One region of the Alicycliphilus denitrificans K601 genome, then DNA from elsewhere that is predicted to be linked to it. Evidence: predicted binding sites of a transcription regulator. Region 1 holds the regulator's gene; the other holds the start of a gene.
What was found. Region 1 encodes sigma-54, which starts transcription at its own class of promoters, with help from an activator protein. Its sites were predicted from a motif close to TGGCANGNAANCTGCTTT; they were not measured.
Positions count from the first base shown of each region.

Region 2: the regulator sigma-54 is predicted to act here: its motif matches at 1,809-1,826, upstream of ALIDE2_RS01065 (TorF family putative porin).

Region 1 is NC_015422.1:4,639,568-4,642,755, reverse strand. It holds gene lptA (lipopolysaccharide transport periplasmic protein LptA) at 1-121, shown strand, start outside; gene lptB (LPS export ABC transporter ATP-binding protein) at 130-918, shown strand; gene ALIDE2_RS21970 (RNA polymerase factor sigma-54) at 968-2,521, shown strand; gene ALIDE2_RS21965 (acyl-CoA thioesterase) at 2,535-2,978, shown strand; gene ALIDE2_RS21960 (methyl-accepting chemotaxis protein) at 2,980-3,188, opposite strand, start outside.
Region 2 is NC_015422.1:245,878-249,065, reverse strand. It holds gene ALIDE2_RS01075 (ammonium transporter) at 1-655, opposite strand, end outside; gene glnK (P-II family nitrogen regulator) at 678-1,016, opposite strand; gene ALIDE2_RS01065 (TorF family putative porin) at 1,036-1,767, opposite strand; gene ALIDE2_RS01060 (YifB family Mg chelatase-like AAA ATPase) at 1,906-3,188, shown strand, end outside.

The DNA.
Region 1 (3,188 bases):
CGGCGGCCGCGTGCGCGCCGTGCTGTCGCCCAAGGAGCCGGCCTCGGGCACGGCGGCGCCGCCCGCGCGCACCGAGCCGCCCGTGCTGCGCCCCACTCCCAGCCTGGGTGGCATGCAGTGAGCGCGGTCGTGGACGAGACGCGCGCGCAGGGCGCGCCCGGGGCGCCGCAGGACGGCGCCAGCCGGCTGGAGGCGCTGCACCTGCAGAAGTCCTACGGCAGCCGCAAGGTGGTCAAGGACGTGTCGCTGGTCGTGCAGAAGGGCGAGGTGGTGGGGCTGCTCGGCCCCAACGGCGCGGGCAAGACCACATCGTTCTACATGATCGTGGGCCTGGTGCGCAGTGACGGTGGTGACATCCGCATCGACGGCCATTCGGTGGCCAACATGCCCATACACCGGCGCTCGCGCCTGGGCCTGTCCTACCTGCCGCAGGAGGCCTCGATCTTCCGCAAGCTCAACGTGGAGGACAACGTGCGCGCGGTGCTGGAGCTGCAGACGGACGCGGACGGCCGGGCGCTGCCGCGCGACGAGATCGAGCGCCGGCTCACCGAGCTGCTGCAGGAGCTGCGCGTGGACCACCTGCGCCAGTCGCCCGCGCTGGCGCTGTCGGGCGGCGAGCGCCGCCGCGTGGAGATTGCCCGGGCGCTGGCCACGCAGCCGCGCTTCATCCTGCTGGACGAGCCCTTCGCGGGCATCGACCCGATCGCCGTGATCGAGATCCAGCGCATCATCGGCTTCCTGAAGGCGCGCGGCATCGGCGTGCTCATCACCGACCACAACGTGCGCGAGACGCTGGGCATCTGCGACCACGCCTTCATCATCAGCGACGGCCACGTGCTCGCACAGGGCACGCCGTCGGAAATCGTCGACAACGCGGAAGTGCGCCGGGTCTACCTGGGCGAGCACTTCCGCATGTGAGAGACATGGGCCGCGGCACGACGCGAGGCCGGACGGCGGGGGCCGGGCCATGAAGCCCAGCCTGTCGCTGCGCGTCTCGCAGCACCTGGCGCTCACGCCGCAGCTGCAGCAGTCCATCCGCCTGCTGCAGCTGTCCACGCTGGAGCTGGCGCAGGAGGTCGAGCAGATGCTCGACGAGAACCCCTTCCTGGAGCGCACGGTGGACGACGCGCCGCTGGATGAGCCGGTCGCACCCCCGTCGGACGAGGGCGGCCGCCGGGCCGAGGATGCTACGCCTTCAGGAGCTGCTGACGCAGATTGGACGGGCGATGAGGGCCAAAACGATGCTCAAATGCCCGATATCGCCGCTCCCACCGACTGGGACGGCGACACCGACATACCGGGCGACGACCGCGAGTGGGGCAGCGATGCGCCCGCAAGCGTCGGCAGCGGCTCTGGCGATGGCGACGAGGCCGACGCCGCGGACCTGGCGCACGGCCACGAATCGCTCGCAGACCACCTTGAGCGCCAGGCCCTGGCGCTGCGCCTGTCCGAGCTGGACATGGCGGCGCTGCGCTTTCTCATCGGCTCGCTCAACGACGACGGCTATCTGGACGAGCCGCTCGAATCCCTGGCCGCGAGCCTGGCGGACACGGGCGACCCCGAGCAGCTCGATGAGCTGGTGCACCGCCTGACCGTGGCTCTGCGCCTGCTGCAGAGCCTGGACCCCGCGGGCGTGGGCGCGCGCGGCCTGGCCGAATGCCTGGCGTTGCAGCTGCAGGCGCTGGACCGGGAGGAGGAGGGCGACCCCGAGGTGATCCAGGCCGCGCTGTGCATCTGCCGCCAGCCGCTCGACCTGCTGGCGCGGCGCGACGTGCGCCGCCTGGCCCAGGCCTGCGCCGCGAGCGACGACCTCACGCGCGCCGCCATGGCGCTGATCGCGCGGCTGGAGCCGCGCCCCGGGCGGCGCTTCGCCGACGTGGAGCGCAACGTCATCGTGCCCGACGTGATCGTCAGGAAGATCGGGCGCGGCGCGCAGCAGAGCTTCAGCGTCCGCCTCAACCCCGACGTGATGCCGCGCCTGCGCGTGCACGACGTCTACGCCAACGCCCTGCGCGGCGGCAGCAAGGGCGACGGCCACCAGGCGCTGCAGGCCAGGCTGCAGGAGGCGCGCTGGTTCATCAAGAACATACAGCAGCGCTTCGACACCATCCTGCGCGTGTCCAGCGCCATCGTGGAGCGGCAGAAGAACTTCTTCGTGCATGGCGAGCTGGCCATGCGCCCGCTGGTGCTGCGCGAGATCGCCGACGAGCTCGGCCTGCACGAATCCACCATCAGCCGCGTGACCACGGCCAAGTACATGGCCACGCCCCAGGGCACGTTCGAGCTCAAGTACTTCTTCGGCTCGGGCCTGGGCACCGAGACCGGCGGCAGCGCGTCGAGCACGGCGGTGCGCGCGCTCATCCGGCAGTTCGTCGCCGCCGAGGATCCGCACAAGCCGCTGTCGGACGGCCAGATCGCCGACATGCTCAAGGAGCAGGGCATAGAGTGCGCGCGCCGCACCGTGGCCAAGTACCGAGAGGCGCTGAAGATCGCGCCCGCCAACCTGCGCAAGGCGCTATAGAAAGAGATACCCCATGGCACGCATCGTCTTCGACCTGCCGGCGCACTTCGGCTTCAGCACAGAGCTGCAGGTCTACATCAGCCACGTCAACCAGGGCGGCCACCTGGACAACGCCCAGCTGCTCAGCCTGGTGTCGGAGGCGCGCGTGCGCTTCTTCAAGTCCCTGGGCTATACCGAGGCGGACGTGGCGGGCCTGTCCACCGTGGTGGGCGACATGCTGGCGCAGTACAAGTCCGAGGCCTTCCATGGCGAGACGCTGCGTGTGCAGATGACGCCGCAGGATTTCAACCGCTACGGCTTCGACCTGGTGTTCCGCATGACGGAGAAGTCCCAGGGCCGAGAGGTCGCGCGCGGCAAGACCGGTATCGTCTTCATCGACCGGGCCGCGCGCAGGCCCGCGCCCATTCCCGAGCCCGTGCGCCAGCTGCTGCTGGTGGCCGGCTCGGCACCGTCGTAGTTCAAGCCAGCAGCCTTTGCGCGGCCGCTCCCTGCGGCAGTCTGAAGGCCGCGACCAGCTGCGCCAGGTCCTGAGACTGTTGCCGCAGCGACTGCGCGGCCGCCGTGGCCTGCTCGACCAGGGCGGCGTTCTGCTGGGTGCCCTGGTCCATCTGAGAGACGGCCGAGCCGATTTCGGCAATGCCCGTGCTTTGCTCCTGGCTGGCGCTGC
Region 2 (3,188 bases), 600 kb from region 1:
TGCCGCCCGCGAAGTCCAGCGCGCCGTCCTGCGCCAGCAGGCCGCCGCCCCAGACGATGTGCGCCATGGGCACGTAGCTGAAGGTGAACCACAGCAGCGCGAAGATCAGCACGGCCGAGAAGCGCATGCGCTCGGCGAACGAGCCCACGACCAGCGCCACGGTGATGGCCGCGAACGTGCCCTGGAAGGCGAGGAACACGTACTCGGGTATGGTCGCGAGCGCGCCGAAGGTCTCCGGGCCCACGCCCTGCAGGAAGGCCTTGGACAGGTCGCCCACGAGCCTGCCCTCGCCCGAGAACGCCAGGCTGTAGCCATAGAGCGACCACAGGATGGAGATGAGCGAGAAGACCACGAACACCTGCATCAGCACCGACAGCATGTTCTTGGCGCGGCCCAGGCCGCCGTAGAACAGGGCCAGGCCGGGGATGGTCATCAGGATCACGAGCAGCGTGGAGGTCAGCATCCAGGCGGTGTCGCCGGAATCGACCTTGGGCGCGGGCGCGGCTTCGGGGGCCGTGGCCGGCGCGGCGTCGGGCGCGGGCGCGGCAGCTGCGGCGACGGGCTCGGGTGCGGCGGCGGGCGCCTGCGCCAGCGCGGCGGTGCCGCCGGCCAGCAGGTGAAGGCCCAGCGCCAGGGAGGCAAGCAGTTTTCTCATGTTGGATTCTCCGTGGCTGGGGTCAAAGGGCCTGCCCGCCGGTCTCGCCGGTGCGGATGCGCACGACCTGCTCCAGGTCGGCCACGAAGATCTTGCCGTCGCCGATCTTGCCGGTGCGCGCGGCGCCCTCGATGGCCTCGATGACGCGCTCGGCCAGATCGTCGGCCACGGCGGCCTCGATCTTCACCTTGGGCAGGAAGTCCACGACGTACTCGGCGCCGCGGTACAGCTCGGTGTGGCCCTTCTGGCGGCCGAAGCCCTTCACCTCGGTCACGGTGATGCCCTGCACGCCGACGTCCGACAGCGCCTCGCGCACCTCGTCGAGCTTGAAGGGTTTGATGATGGCGGTGATCATTTTCATGATCGGCTCCTTTGCTGGCTTACAGAGTCTTGGACAGGGTGACGATCAGGCGCGCCTTGTTGGCGTCGCCGAAGAACCCCTTCTTGTTGGCGCCCGCGACGGCTGCGGACAGCGATAGGCCGGCGCCGAAGTCGTAGGCCCCGCCCACGCTGTAATCCACGTAGCTGGGCACGCCCAGGTCGCGGATGTCGCCAGCGAAGCGCGTGTAGCCCACGGCCGCCTTGAGCGTGACGCTGGGCGCCACCTCCCTGGCAAACGCCAGGTTCAGATAGCCCGTGTTGCGACCGCGCAGGCCCGACGTCTTGGCGCCGGCCCAGCCGAAATAGTCCTTGGACACGGTGTGCGAGTACTTGGCCGTGAGCGGCCCCCAGGTGGCCGCGCCGTACAGCTCGGTGGTGTTGCCGGCGGTGTTGCCGGGGTAGATGTAGGCGAGCGCGCCCAGGTCCAGGTCCAGCGCGCCGGCCTTGAAGCGGTAGCCGCCGTACAGGTCGGACTCGATCGAGTTGCCCTGCAGCCAGTCCACGCTGGAATTCCAGTTGCCCAGGTAGAAGCCGCTCTCGCCGAACGTGTAGTCGAAGCCGCCCTGGATGGCCGGGCTCACCGCCTTGATGCGGTGCACGTCCTGGTCCTGGCCGCGGAACTTGTAATTGCTGGTCAGCGCCACGTTGGCCGTCAGCTCGGCGCTCGCCAGCACGGGCATGGCCGCGGCCACCAGGGCCAGGCTCAGGGACTTCAGGGATGCATGGGACATGGTTCCTCCGGGGTTGTGTGTGGAAAGCGGACACAACCCCCAATGCACGGACCGTGCCAGCCACCATGCAGGTACATTTGGCAGCCAGGGCGCGGTCCCGCCGCAGGGCCGTGCACCAGATTGGGGAGGGTTCACGCGATGAGTCTTGCTTTGGTGCAAAGCCGCGCCCTGCTGGGCCTGCAGGCAAGCGCCGTCACCGTGGAGGTGCATCTGGCCAACGGCCTGCCGAGCTTCGCGCTCGTGGGCCTGGCCGACGTGGAGGTGAAGGAGGCGCGCGAGCGCGTGCGCTCGGCCCTGCAGAACGCGGGGCTGGAGTTCCCCACCAACAAGAAGATCACCGTGAACCTGGCGCCGGCCGACCTGCCCAAGGACTCGGGGCGCTACGACCTGCCCATCGCCCTGGGTATCCTGGCCGCCAGCGGGCAGATCGCCGCTGAACGCCTGGCGGGCTGGGAGTTCGCGGGCGAGCTGTCGCTGTCGGGCCTGCTGCGGCCCGTGCGCGGCGCGCTGGCCACCAGCCTGGCGCTGCGCGCCGAGCAGCCGCCCGTGCGCATGGTGCTGCCGCCGGGCAGCGCCGAGGAGGCCGCCCTGGTGCCCGGCGCCGAGATCTACCGCGCGCGCCACCTGCTGGACGTGGTGCGCCAGTTCCTGCCCGCAGCCGCGCCGCCGCAGGAAGACAACGACGGCTGGCAGCGCCTGGCGCCGGCCGCGCCCGCCGTCCACACCAGCAGCCCCGACCTTGCTGACGTGAAGGGCCAGGCCGCCGCCAAGCGCGCACTGGAAATCGCCGCAGCCGGCGGCCATGGGCTGCTGCTCGTGGGCCCTCCGGGCTCGGGCAAATCCATGCTGGCGCAGCGCTTCGCCAGCCTGCTGCCGCCGATGAGCGTGGAGCAGGCGCTGGAGAGCGCGGCCATCGCCAGCCTGGCCGGGCGCTTCACGGGCGCGCAGTGGATGCAGCGCGTCACGGCCAGCCCGCACCACAGCTGCAGCGCCGTCGCACTGGTGGGCGGGGGATCGCCGCCGCGGCCCGGCGAGATCTCGCTGGCGCACGAGGGAGTCCTGTTCCTCGACGAGTTCCCCGAATTCGCACGCAGCGCCCTGGAGGCCCTGCGCGAGCCGCTGGAGACCGGCCTCATCACCATCTCGCGCGCGGCGCAGCGCGCCGAGTTCCCGGCGCGCTTTCAGCTCGTCGCCGCCATGAACCCCTGCCCCTGCGGCTTCGCGGGCTCCGCCCAGCGCGCCTGCCGCTGCACGCCGGACCAGGTGGCGCGCTACCAGGGCAAGCTGAGCGGCCCGTTGCTCGACCGCATAGACCTGCACGTGGAGGTGCCGCACCTGCCCGCCGAGGACCTGCTGAACGCCCCCGCCGGCGAGGCGAGCAGCGCCGTGCGCGAGCGCGTGGCCCGCGCCCACGCGCTGGC